4 regions of the Cryptosporangium sp. NPDC048952 genome follow, and region 1 is predicted to be linked to each of the others. Evidence: riboswitches for the same ligand, from Rfam matches in the RefSeq annotation. Region 1 holds a riboswitch; each other region holds the start of a gene.

Region 1 (3,278 bases):
GGCAGACCCAACGCGAAGAAGACGTCCTGCAGCCCCATCACCCCCAGCCCCACCGGGCGCCAGCGGGGGTTGCTGGCCGCCGCCTGGGGCGTCGGATAGAAGTTGATGTCGATGACCCGGTCGAGGAACAGGACGGCGGTCCGGACCGTCGATCGGAGCCGATCCCAGTCGAGGTCGGACCCGACCACGTGCGCGGCCAGGTTCACCGAACCGAGGTTGCACACCGCGGTCTCGTCGTCGCTGGACACCTCGACGATCTCGGTGCACAGGTTCGACAGGTGCACGACGTTCCCGGGCACCGCGGTCTGGTTCGCCAGCCGGTTCGACGCGTCCTTGAACGTCATCCATCCGTTGCCGGTCTGGGCGAGCGTCCGCATCATCTTGCCGTAGAGGTCACGGGCCTTGACCTGCCGGACGAATCGGCCCGCGGCCTCGGCAGCCTCGTACGCGGTGTCGAACTCCGCGCCCCACAGGTCCGGGAACGCGGGGAACTCGTCCGGGTCGAACAGCGACCAGATCCCGTCCTCCTCGACCCGGCGCATGAACAGGTCCGGGATCCAGTTCGCCAGGTTCAGGTTGTGCGTGCGCCGGGCGTCCTCGCCGGTGTTGTCGCGCAGCTCGAGGAACTCCTCGACGTCCGGGTGCCACGGCTCGAGGTAGACGCAGGCCGCACCCTTGCGGCGTCCGCCCTGGTTGACGGCCGCCACTGAGGCGTCCAACGTCCGGAGGAAAGGGACGATGCCGTTGGACTGGCCGTTCGTGCCGCGGATCAGCGCACCCCGGCCACGGACGCGGGAGAAGCCGATCCCGATGCCACCGGCGAACTTCGACAGGTTCGCGACCTGCGCGTACCGCTGGTAGATCGAGTCGAGCTCGTCCTTCGGGGAGTCGACCAGGTAGCAGCTCGACATCTGGGTGTGGCGCGTGCCGGAGTTGAACAGCGTCGGCGAGCTGGGCAGGTACGCCAGCGACGCCAGCAGCCGGTAGAAGCCGATCGCTTCGTTGGCCGTGTGCGACAGGCCGCAGGCCACCCGGAGCAGCCAGTACTGCGGTGTCTCCACGACGAGTCGCGCGTGCGGATGCCGCAGCAGGTAGCGGTCGGCCACGGTGCGCAGCCCGAAGTACTCGAAGCGCAGGTTGTTGGACTCGTCGATCGCGTCGTCGAGCTTGCGGGCATTGGCCGCCACGAACGCGGCGGTTTCGTCGCCGATCAGGCCTTCGGCGTGCCCGAGCGCGATCGACTGACTGAACGAAGCAATGCCCTGACCACGGACTTCCTTGTCGAGGAAGCCGGCGAGCAACCGCGCGGCGAGCCGGGAGTACTGCGGCTCCTCGCCGATCATCTCCGCCGCGGTCTGGATCGAAAGCTGGTCGAGCTCGGCGGTGGTGGCGCCGTCGTACAGGCCACTGATCGTCTTCGTGGCGACGCGCAGCGGATCGACGTCGGTGAGATCGTCGGCCCACCGCTCGACCGCACGGACGATCTTGCTGACGTCGACCGGCTCGGGCCGACCGTTCCGTTTGACGATGCGCATCTGGGGGCGGCGCTGGGCAGGCGCGACCTCGGCGGTTGTCACAACTCTCTCCTCGCGAGTACGTCCCGGAACGAGGACACGCGAGGACAGACACCATCGGCGCACAGCGGCGTGCGGGGTTGGCGTCAGCCGTCCCACGCGGCCTCGGACCGCCGGACCGTGATCGGTCCGGCGCGCTGGCAGGTCTTCGGACTCGTGAGCTGTGCGTGCCCGGCCGGGCCGGTCGCGCCGCGAGGCGCGAATCACGCGTGCCTACTGGCCGTCGCTTCCCAGGCGCGTTCTGCGCCCAGTGCTTGGTTGACGGCGGTCGTTCCCACTTACCGCTGCGGGGCAGTCCCGGATTCCCACCGGGTTCCCTGTTGCCACGACCGATCTGGAGGATCGGCCGAACCAGCTGCGAGAGCCACCATATATAGGCCCGCCACAGAAGTCACACCCAACATCTCGTGTCGGCGTGTCAGCCGAGTACACAGTCGCCGCACACCGGGCGGGGTGGGCCGGGGCTGACGCGGTAGATCAGGCAGCAGCTTCCCCGGCGGAAGCCGTCGCCGACGTCCGGGGCCGGGATCCCCCAGGGGGCGCGCCGGAGCAGCGCGTTCGCGAAGGGCACCGCGCGATCGGCGTACGCGGGGCCCAGCATCGTCACCGAGCTGTTCAGAGCCGACGCACTGTTGTCCCACAGGATCGCCGGCGCGATCGGGCACGTGGTCGCCGCCGCCGACGTCATCCCGACGACGAGCGGCACGACGGAGTCGGTGAACGCATCGAGGAGACCCGCCGCAGGCACCCGGGTCACCGAAGCAGCGAACGACAGCGGCACCATCCCGCCGAGCACCGGCTGCCACCAGATATCGGCAGACGGAACCGCCGACGAGGTCACGGCCAGCGCGAACGCCGGCGCCAGCACCCGCGCGACCACCCCGAGGTGCGCGGTCGAGAATGCCACCCGTTCCTCGACCGCCCCACCCAGCGCCTCCCGCACCGCCGCGGTCCGCGCTCTCCACGCGCGGCCCGCCGGGTCGAGGAGCTCGGTAACCGGCCGCCACGGCGCCGCCGGCACCGCGTCGACCGGATGCGTTTCGACAGCGAACGCGGGCCCCAGCGAGGCGAGCGCCGCGAACGAACTCAGGCCGGCACCGCGTCCCGGGCCGCCGCCCTCGCCGGGGCCAGGGCGCGCTCGGCCAGCGGCCCGAAGACCAGCCCGAACGTGCCCCACATGATCAGCTGCGCACCCACCGAGTACAGCCGGAAGAACGCCAGTACGTCCGCGGGGAAGCCCTCGTAGACGATCCGACCGCTCGGGTCACGCAACGGCTCCGGCATCTCGGCGATCGTCGGAAGCAGCAGCATCACGATGCCGACCGCGACGACGTACGCGCCACCGGCCAGCAGTGCCGCGTTCCAGTTGCCGAACCGCGCCGCCAGACGCTGCCCCAGCCACACCGCAGCACCGAGCAGCACGAGCGACGCCAGCACCATCGCGAGGTACAGCCCACCCCGGGTGGAGATCGTGTCGTCGTCACCGACGGCGGGCGGGTTGGCCGGGTACTTCAGCCAGGGCACCAGGAACAGCCCGACGAACGCGCCACCGGCGACCAGCAACGCCAGCACCCGTGGCCGCACGGCCCCGACCCGCCCCAGGCAGATCATGTAGATCACGGTGGCCAGAAGACCCATCGCGATGCCGAACACGACCAGACCGGTGCCGATACCGATGTTCGCCTGCACCGTGCGGCTGAACAC
Region 2 (3,278 bases), on a different contig from region 1:
GCGGCCCCGGCGGCCCCGGCGGCGGTGTGAGGATTCGGGTTGGGGTGGTGGATGACCATCCGGTGTTCCGACTCGGGATGGCGGCGCTGCTGAGCAGCCTCGACGGGGTCGAGGTCGTGGCGCAGGCGGCTTCGCGGGCCGAGGCGCTCGCGGTGATCGGACCGGGTGTCGACGTCGTCGTCATGGACCTGCACCTGGGCGACGACTCCGGCGTCGAGACCACCCGGGAACTGCTCCGGCGGCTACCCGACCTGAGGATCCTGGTCGTCACGATGCTCGAGGACGACGAGTCGGTGGTGGCCTCGGTGCGCGCGGGAGCCCGCGGCTACCTGCTGAAGGGCGCGACCCCCACCGAGGTCGAACGGGCCGTGCGAGCGGTCGCGAACGGCGAGGTGATCCTCGGCCCACAGGTCGCCGCTCAGGCCATCAGCTACCTGTCCGGCGCCCGCACCACCGGCCCGGTGTCGTTCCCCGAACTCACCGACCGCGAACGCGAGGTGCTCGACCTCGTGGCCCGGGGCTACGACAACACCACGATCTCCCGCCGTCTCGTCCTGAGCCCGAAGACCGTGCGCAACCACGTCGCGAACGTGTTGACGAAACTCGGGGTACCGAGCCGCGCAGAAGCGCTGCTCCTGGCCCGCGAACGTGGTCTCGGAGGCGTGTGACGCCGGTTATCGGGGTAACCCGCGGTAACCGGAGGTGCGACATGTCGGACTACTTCGCTGACCGGGCGGAGGCGGGCCGTGCGCTGGCGGTCGCCGTCGCCGAACACCTGAAGGAGCACGAGGTGCCCCTCGTGCTGGGGCTGCCGCGCGGTGGCGTCCCGATCGCGCGGACCGTGGCCGCCGCGGTCCACGGCGAGCTGGACGTCGTCGTCTCGCGCAAGATCGGGGTGCCGTGGCACCGCGAGCTCGGCGTCGGCGCCGTGACCGTCGACGGCCCCGCGCTGTTCGACGAGGGACTGCTCGGCCAGGTGGGCCTCACGTTGCAGGAACTCCAGCCTGACGTCGAGCGGGAACGAGCCGAGGCGGTGCGACGCACCGAGCGGTACCGGGGCGGTCGACCGGCGCCGGTGGTGGAGGGGCGCACGGTGGTCGTGGTGGACGACGGGCTCGCGACCGGTGCCACCGCACGGGCCGCGCTGCGGTCGTTGCGGGCGCTGCGGCCCGCGCACCTGGTGTTCGCGGCGCCGGTGTGCGCACCGCAGGCCGTGATCATCCTCGGCGTCGAGGCGGACGCCGTGGTGTGCGTGAGCGCGCCGCCGGAGTTCCGCGCGGTCGGGTACCACTACCGGGACTTTCCGCAGCTCACCGACGAAGAGGTGGAAGCGGAGCTGACCGCGGCCCGCCGTGACTCGGCCGCGTTGCGCCTTTGAGGCTGCTCACTGTCGCGCCGTGAGCGAGGAAGCGCGGGCGCCCGGACGGCGGTGACGCACGTCTCGCACCTTTGACGATGGGGACGTGGTGAGTCACAGTTACGGCGAGCGGAGGGCAGGAAGACCGGTGAGAATCCGGCGCGGTCCCGCCACTGTCACCGGGGAGCCGACCTCACTCAATGGTCACGGCCGGTAACGGCTGGAAGGCCGAGGACACGCTTCGATCCGGGAGCCAGGACACTGCGTCCGCTCCCTGCGAGCCTGCTCGCAGGCCATCGCACACGCGGGCGTGGACACCCGCGGGAAGGATCCTGGCATGCCCTCGTGCGTGATCGGCGGGTGACTCCGCCGTACCCGTTCTCCGCGGTCGTCGGTCTGGACGACCTCCGTTTGGCGTTGACGCTCAACGCCGTTTCGCCTGCTATCGGTGGTGTGCTCGCCCGGGGCGAGAAGGGCACTGCGAAGTCGACGGTCGTCCGGGCGCTGCACGCCCTGCTCCCACCCATCACGGTGGTGACCGGCTGCCGCTTCGCCTGCGACCCGGCCGCCCCCGACCCCCAATGCCCCGACGGCCCGCATCTCCCGGCGCCCGCAGGCCCGGATGGCGTCGGCGCCTCGGCTGGAGGCGTGGCCGCCGAAACGCGCCCCGCGCGGTTGGTGGAGTTGCCGGTGGGGGCCACCGAGGATCGGCTGGTGGGGGCGCTCGATCTGGAGCGGGCGCTCACCGAGGGGGTGCGGGCGTACCAGCCCGGGTTGCTCGCGGCCGCGCACCGGGGCGTCCTGTACGTGGACGAGGTCAACCTGCTCGCCGACCACCTGGTCGACACGCTCCTCGACGCCGCCGGCATGGGCCGCGCGTACGTCGAGCGTGACGGCGTCTCGGTGCGGCACGCGGCGCGGTTCCTGCTCGTCGGCACCATGAACCCGGAGGAAGGCGAGCTGCGTCCGCAGTTGCTCGACCGCTTCGGTCTGACGGTGGAGGTCACGGCGAGCCGCCGGCCCGCCGAACGGGCCGAGGTCGTGCGGCGGCGGCTGGCCTACGAGGCCGACCCCGAAGGCTTCGCAGCCCGCTGGGCCGACGCCGACGCCGAGCTCGCCGAACGCATCGTCGAGGCGCGCGCCCGTCTGGCTGACGTCACTCTGAGCGATGCCGCCCTGCGCCGGATCACGGCCGTGTGCGCCGCGTTCGACGTGGACGGGCTCCGGGCCGACCTCGTCACCGCGCGGACGGCCGTCACGCTGGCGGCGTGGAATGGGCGGGACCACGTCACGGACGACGACATCCGGCGCGCCGCCGAACTCGCGTTGCCGCACCGGCGCCGCCGTAACCCGTTCGACGCACCCGGCCTGGACCAGGACCAGCTCGACAAAGCCCTCCAGGAAGCCGCCGACGACGACCCCGACGACGACCCGGACGGTCCCAACGGTCCCGACGACGGTCCCAACGGTCCCGACGACGGCCCCAACAGCCCCAACGGCCCCAACGGCCCCGACGGCCCCGACGACGGCACCACCGAGAGCAACACGAGCGACGGCGCCCCCGACAGCAGCACGGACAGCGGCCCCGATCGCCGCCCACCCGACACGAGCGAACCGCTCGACGGCGCGAGCCCCGCAACCGACCGCGGCCGAGCCGACGAAACCGCAGACGACAACCGGCCACGCCTCCCCAGCCCCGCACCCGAACGACCAGCGGTAAAAGCCACCGACCCCTACCGCACCAAACTCCTCACCGTTCCCGGCGTAGGCCGATCCCAGTCCGACGCCACGGGCCGCCGCTCCCTCGCCGAGTCGCGCCGCGGCCGAGTCGTCCGAGCCGCACGACCGGACGGCCCGGTGCACGACGTCCACCTGATCGCGACGTTGCTGGCAGCGGCGCCGCACCAGAAACAACGCGGAC
Region 3 (3,278 bases), on a different contig from region 1:
CGACGTTCTCGCCCCGGAGCGCGGCCAGGACGATGTCTCCGTCGTGGACGTAGAGCTCGCCGGGGGGCGGGCCCCAGTGGCGCTCCATTTTCTCGCGGAGAGCTTCGTCGAGGGAATCGAAGTACTTTTTGTATTCGGCCGCCGGAATCCGCACCGGGTTCGCGGCGAGCTGCTCCTCGGTGAGCCAGGCGGTGTCGTGGCCGCCGGCCTTGATCAGCGCGTGGATGAGCGCGTCGCCGTCCTGCGCTTCGACGCCCGGGAGATCGCCGATCTCGTAGCCGGCGTCCTTGAGCGCTTGGAGGAGCTTCACCGCGGACTTCGGGGTGTCGAGGCCCACCGCGTTGCCGACGCGGGCGTGCTTGGTGGGGTAGGCGCTGAGCATGAGCGCGATTTTCTTGTTCTCGGGCGCGATGTGCCGGAGCACGCCGTGCTTGACCGCGATGCCGGCCACGCGCGCGGCCCGTTCCGGGTCGGCGACGTAGACGGTGAGGCCGTCGGCGTCGATCTCCTTGAACGAGAACGGGACCGTGATGATCCGGCCGTCGAACTCCGGGATCGCGACCTGGGTCGCATTGTCCAGTGGGGAGAGCCCGTCGTCGCTGGCGTCCCAGGTGGCGCGGCTGCTGGTGAGGCACAGGCCCTGCAGGATCGGGACGTCGAGGGCGGCGAGTGCGCCCACGTCCCAGGCGTCGTCGTCGCCGCCGGCGCTGACCGTGGCGGGCTTCGTTCCGCCTGCGGCGAGCACGGTGACGACGAGAGCGTCGGCCTTCTTCAGCGTGGCGAGGAGCTCGTCGGGCGCAGTCCGGAGGCTCGCGCAGAAGACGGGGAGCGCTTGCCCGCCGGCGTTCTCGATCGCGTCGCAGAGGGAGTGGACAAACGACGTGTTCCCGGCGATGTGGTGCGCGCGGTAGTACAGCACCGCGACGGTCGGCCGCGGCGCAGCCGGCGCTTCTGCCGCGGCGCCTTCTGCCGCGGCGCCTTCTGCCGCGGCGCCTTCGGTGGCGGCGCCTTCGGTGGCGGCGCCTTCGGTGGCGGGCGCTTCTGCCGCGGCGCCTTCGGCGGCGGGCGCAGCGGCGGCGGCCGCGGCGGCACTGGGCGCGGCGGCGCTGGGCGCTTTGGTGGTGGGCGCGGTGGTGGGCGCTTTGGTGGTGGGTGCTTTGGTGATTGTTCCGGTGGCGCTCGGGGTGCGGTCGAGGGTGCCCCAGGTGGGCATTTCGGTGGCGGGCTCGAACCCGAGGCCGGTGAGGAGAACGGTGTCGCTGAGGAAGTTGTGCAGCTGCGTGAGGTTCTCGGAGCCGCCCTGCGCGAGGTACCCGTGCGCTTCGGCGGCGACCCCCGCCGGCACCGTCGAGAGCTGCATCAGGTCCGCGTCCGGCGCGATCTCCCCACCGAGCACGATCACCGGCAACGACCCGGCCAGGAGCGCGTCGAGCCCCTCCTCCCAGAACCGGCGCCCACCGAGAATCCGGACGACGACCAGGTCGACCCCGTCGGTCAGCCCCGGCAAGTCGTCGACGGAAACACGCGCCGGGTTCGCGAGCCGATAGTCAGCGCCGCTCGCCCGCGCCGAGAGCAGGTCCGTGTCCGACGTCGAGAGCAGCAGAATCACGCAGGGCGTCCTCACTCGGGGTCCGCGCCCCGGGTCGTGGTCAGCGGCGTCTGGAGTCTCCTGGCTCCCGGATCGGCGCTCCCCCGCAGCCTTCCCGCTTCGCAGCAGTGGCTTTCGAGTGCGAGATCGCTCCCCGGTAACAGTGGCGGGACCGCGCCGGATTCACACCGGCTTCCTCCACCTGACACCGCTCATGGCCTTTCAACACTGGTGATCAGGGTCCCAATCGTCAAGTGGGCCCAATGGGGATCACCGGAGCGACACGTAGCATCCGGACTATGCCCACCGCCGTGCCCTTCCGCCAGGCTGCAGACAGCTGCCCAGGCGCGTTGCAGGTGCACGAGGCTGCGGACGGTGGCCTGGCGCGGGTGCGGATCCCCGGTGGTGTGGTGAGCCTCACCCAGTGGAACGTGTTGCGGTCGTTCGCCCCGTTGGAGCTCACGTCGCGGGGGAATCTGCAGATCAGGGGCGTGACGGATTCGTCCGCGCTCGCTGATCGGCTGGCTGACGTCGGACTGCTTCCCTCGGCCACGCACGAACGGGTCCGGAACATCGTCGCGTCGCCCCTCGGCGGTGTTTTCGGGGTTGTTGACGCGCTCGATCGTGCGCTGTGTGGTTCGTTGGAGTTGGCCGAGCTGCCCGGACGGTTCCTGTTCGCGATCGACACCGATCGGGACGTGATTTCGCTGGGTGCCGACGTGACCGTTCTGCTCGGCTCGGACACCGTCCCGGTGCTGTTGGCTGGCGTCGACAGCGGTCTGCGGGTTCGTCCTGACCAGGCCGTTCCGGCCTTGATCGCCGCTGCGCGGTGCTTTCTCGCCGAGCGCGCGGCTCAGGCCTCCAAGGCCTGGCGTCTTTCCGAGCTCGACGACGCGGTGCCGCGCGTCGCGAGCCGAATGCACGAGTCCTTGGCGTGCGCCCGCATCGAACCGTCGGCCCCCGAGTCCCCGAGCCCTCCCGCGTCCACCCCCCTGGGTGTCGTCGCCGTGGCCCCGCACCCGGCGGGCGCGGGAGCGCCGCACGCTGATGGCGCGGGAGCGCCGCACGCTGATGGCGCGGGAGCGCCGCACGCTGATGGCGCGGGAGCGCCGCACGCTGACGACGCGGGAGCGCCGCACGCGGGAGCGCGGGACGTGGGGGTGGCGGTGGGGGTGCCGCTGGGACGGTTGAGTGGGGCGCAGATGGATGTGATTGCCGCGGTGGCTCGGGAGGAGATCATCGTCACTCCGTGGCGGGGTGTGGTGCTGCCGCGAGCGGACCCGATGGCACTGGCCACGTTGGCCGACGCCGGGCTGATCACCGACCCGGCGTCCCCCTGGGCGAGCGCTTCGGCCTGCACGGGTCTCCCGGGATGCGCCAAGTCCCGCGCAGACGTCCGAGCCGACGCCGCAGTCGCCCTCGGCCTCGGCCTCGGCCTCGCGCAGCGTGCGCCCACGGGGCAGCGCCCCGTCTCCACGCGCCCTGCCGCGGCGCACCCCGACACGGCGCACCCCGGCACGGCGCACGGGCGGACCGTGCTGCCCGTGCACTTCGTTGGGTGTGAACGGCGCTGCGGGCACCCGGCTGGCGTCCACGTGGATGTTCTGGCCACCGCAGACGGATACCAGGTCGACGGCGAGCAAGTCACCGTCGACGAACTACCCGCGGCCGTAGCGGCCGCCAGGAGGAC
Region 4 (3,278 bases), on a different contig from region 1:
CGTACTGGGCGACTCGATCGCTTACGGGCAGGGCGCGGCTCGCGCCGACGACACCGTCGCCGCGCGGCTGACCCGACGTCTGATCGAGGACGGCCACCCGACGGACGTCCGTGTCTTTGCCGTGCCGGGGGCCCGTAGCCAGGACCTGGCCGCGCAGGTGCAGCGCACTGTGGCGTGGAAGCCGGATCTGGCACTGGTCGTCATCGGTGCGAACGACCTAACGGGCCTGGTGCCGCCGCAGCAAGCCGCCGCCCGGCTCGGGGCGGCGGTCGGGGCGCTACGCGAATCAGGCGCCGAGGTCGTCGTGGCGCCGGCGCCCGACCTGAGCGTCGTGCCGTGGGTGCCGGTGCCGATGCGTCCGACGGTGCGCGCCGCGAGCCTGGCGCTGCAGGAGGCGCAGATCCGGGCGGCCGAGGCGGCGGGCGCGGTGATCGCCGCGCACGCACTGGACACTTCCGCCGGGTTCGCCACCGACGTGTCGCTGTTCAGCGCCGACCGTTTTCACCCCTCCAGTGCGGGTTATGCCCGCATCGCCGAGGCGCTCGCGCCGTCCGTACGGGCAGCGGCGGCGCGGGCCGCCGCCCGCGCCACCGGCTCCATCTGACGCCTAGTTCGGGGTCAGTCACCCAGGGCGGCGAGGCCGGCTTGGGCGACCGTCATGTCCTGCGAGTAGTGGCCGCCGCTGACCCCGATGCCACCGACGATCGCCCCGTCGAGAACCACGGGATAGCCACCACCGAACGTCACGAGCCGGTCGATCGCGGCCGGCGCCCCCAGGGCCAGTGGGCCGTCGTCCTTGATGAAGTCGTACCACCCGTCCGAGCTCAGCCCGAACCCGATCGCGGTGAACGCCTTGTCCTGGGCGAGCTGGATGGAGACGTGCACCGAACCGTCCATGCGGTCGAATGCCTTGAGGTCCCCGCTCTCGTCGACCACCGCGATCGACATCGCGACGCCCAACTCGTCGGCTTTCGCGCGTGCGGCGGCGATCAACACGGCTGCCGCTTCGCTGGAGATGCTCGGCTTGTTGCGGACATAGGACATGCGGGGGCTCCCGTCCTCGTTCGGCTCGGTGCCATCGTTTCGAAGCGCCCTGCATTTCGTCAACAGAATCGTTGAAGACGTGCGTGTTACCGTCGGGAAGCCAGTCAACCCACGAGGTGGGTCAGGGAACCCGGTGCGAATCCGGGGCTGACGCGCAGCGGTGAGGGGGACGGCCGTGGTACTGGCCACTGGGCTTCCCGCCTGGGAAGGCGCCGCGGTCGGACGAACCCGAGTCCGAAGACCTGCTGGCGACCGACGTCCACTCGGGCGGCGGATCGGCTACGGGCCTCGCGATCGGGTCCGCGATCTACGAGGTACCTCATGCGGTTACGTCATGGGCTCGCCGCGAGCCTGTTGCTCCTCGCGGCCTGCGGCGGTCAGGACGCCGAGTCCACGGCGCCCGACGGCGACTACCCGATCAGCGTCGAGAACTGCGGACGCACGGTGACCATCGACCGGCCGATCGACAAGGCGGTCTCGATCAGCCAACCGGCGTCCGAACTGTTGCTCTCGCTCGGCCTGGAGGACCGGATGGCCGGTACGGCCTCGTGGAGCGACCCGGTGCTGCCCGCCTTCGCGGCCGCCAACGAGAAGGTGCCGCGGATCTCCAAGGACTTCCCGTCGTTCGAGCGGCTGCTCGAAGAGGAACCGGACTTCGTCTACACGACGTTCGCGTACACCTACACGGCCGAAGGCGTCGCCGACCGCGCGAAGTTCGACCAGGTGAAGATCCCGACGTACCTGTCGTCGAGCGAATGCACCGGGCAGGACGCCACCCAGACCCGCGCGCTGACGATCGACGATCTCTACCGCGAGATCGGCGACCTCTCCATCCTGTTCGACGTGCAGGACCGCGGCGCGGACCTGAACACGTCGCTACGGCAGCGGATGGCCGCCGCGACCGGCGGCCTCGACGCGAAGGACGTCACGCTGGCGTGGTGGTACTCCAGCACGAAGACGCCGTACATCGCCGGGTGCTGCGGCACACCGGGCCTGGTCACCGACGCGGTCGGCGCGAAGAACGCGTTCGCCGACAGCAAGCAGCTCTGGCCGGAGACCGGCTGGGAAAGCATTCTCGACCGCGATCCGGACGTGCTCGTGCTGGCCGACCTCACCCGCGGTGACGACGGTGACAGCGCCGCTGCGAAGGTGAAGTTCCTGGAGTCCGACCCGGTCGCGAGCAAACTCACCGCGGTGAAGAACAAGCGGTACATCGTGCTGAGCGGTTCCGACATGGATCCCGGTGTCCGCACGGTGCAGGCCGTGGAGAAAGTGTCGGCGGGACTGACTTCACTGGGGTACGGAGCATGAAGTAGGTGTTCTGGGCTCGGGGTGTCGCCGGGGTGGGCGTGCTGATCGTGTCGATCGCCGTGGCGATCACGATCGGCCCGGCGGACCTGTCGGTGCACGACGTGTCCGCGGTGATCGCCGAACACGTCGGTGGGCCGGGGTCCGGGCTCTCGACGATCCGGGACGCGATCGTCTGGGACCTACGCCTGCCCCGCACGCTGCTGGCCGCGGTGTGCGGTGCCGGGCTCGCCGTCTGCGGCGCGGTGCTCCAGGCGCTGCTGCGTAATCCGCTCGCCGATCCGTACGTGCTCGGCATCTCGTCGGGGGCGTCGACCGGTGCGGTGCTGGTCCTCGTGCTGGGCGTCGGCGCCGGGAGCGTCGGGCTCGGCCTCGGTGCGTTCACCGGCGCGGTCGTGGCGTTCGCGCTGGTGCTGGCGCTCGCGCGGGTCGCCGGTGGCACCACCGACCGGCTGATCCTCGCCGGCGTCGCCGGAACCCAGCTGTTCGCGGCCGTGACGTCGTTCGTCGTGATCTCCTCCGCGGACGCCCGGCAGACCCGTGGCGTCCTGTTCTGGCTGCTCGGTTCGCTGAGCGGTGCGGGCTGGGGTGACGTGGCGCTGTGCGCCGCCGTGCTCGCGGTGGGACTGATCGTCTGCGCCGGGCTGGCCCTGTCCCTGGACGCGTTCGCGTTCGGTGCGGACGCCGCCGCGACGCTGGGCGTCCCCACCGGTGTGGTGAGAGCAGTGTTGCTGGGGGTCACCGCTCTGCTGACGGCGGTGCTGGTGAGCGCCGCAGGCGCGATCGGTTTCGTGGGGCTGGTGCTGCCGCACGCGGCCCGGGCGCTGGTCGGGCCGACGCACCGGCGGTTGTTGCCGACCTCGGCGCTGGTCGGTGCGATCTTCCTGGTCTGGGTCGACACGCTGGGGCGGACGCTGCTGGAGCCG

The links. A riboswitch is a leader RNA that binds a small molecule or an ion and turns the genes downstream of it on or off. The one in region 1 is predicted to bind cobalamin.
Region 2: it holds a riboswitch for cobalamin, as region 1 does, so the genes downstream of both, ACGFY5_RS06115 (putative cobaltochelatase) here and ACGFY5_RS11850 (ribonucleoside-diphosphate reductase subunit alpha) in region 1, are expected to answer to the same signal.
Region 3: it holds a riboswitch for cobalamin, as region 1 does, so the genes downstream of both, cobN (cobaltochelatase subunit CobN) here and ACGFY5_RS11850 (ribonucleoside-diphosphate reductase subunit alpha) in region 1, are expected to answer to the same signal.
Region 4: it holds a riboswitch for cobalamin, as region 1 does, so the genes downstream of both, ACGFY5_RS07245 (ABC transporter substrate-binding protein) here and ACGFY5_RS11850 (ribonucleoside-diphosphate reductase subunit alpha) in region 1, are expected to answer to the same signal.

What each region holds. Positions count from the first base shown of each region.
Region 1 is NZ_JBICTY010000002.1:784,481-787,758, forward strand. It holds gene ACGFY5_RS11850 (ribonucleoside-diphosphate reductase subunit alpha) at 1-1,535, opposite strand, end outside; cobalamin riboswitch at 1,696-1,945, opposite strand; gene ACGFY5_RS11855 ((2Fe-2S)-binding protein) at 1,993-2,595, opposite strand; gene ACGFY5_RS11860 (CbtA family protein) at 2,661-3,278, opposite strand, start outside.
Region 2 is NZ_JBICTY010000001.1:1,297,841-1,301,118, forward strand. It holds gene ACGFY5_RS06105 (response regulator) at 1-668, shown strand, start outside; gene ACGFY5_RS06110 (phosphoribosyltransferase) at 710-1,378, shown strand; cobalamin riboswitch at 1,495-1,621, shown strand; gene ACGFY5_RS06115 (putative cobaltochelatase) at 1,718-3,278, shown strand, end outside.
Region 3 is NZ_JBICTY010000001.1:749,589-752,866, reverse strand. It holds gene cobN (cobaltochelatase subunit CobN) at 1-1,609, opposite strand, end outside; cobalamin riboswitch at 1,663-1,787, opposite strand; gene ACGFY5_RS03465 (precorrin-3B synthase) at 1,888-3,278, shown strand, end outside.
Region 4 is NZ_JBICTY010000001.1:1,527,789-1,531,066, reverse strand. It holds gene ACGFY5_RS07255 (SGNH/GDSL hydrolase family protein) at 1-604, shown strand, start outside; gene ACGFY5_RS07250 (heme-binding protein) at 619-1,044, opposite strand; cobalamin riboswitch at 1,129-1,309, shown strand; gene ACGFY5_RS07245 (ABC transporter substrate-binding protein) at 1,366-2,355, shown strand; gene ACGFY5_RS07240 (FecCD family ABC transporter permease) at 2,361-3,278, shown strand, end outside.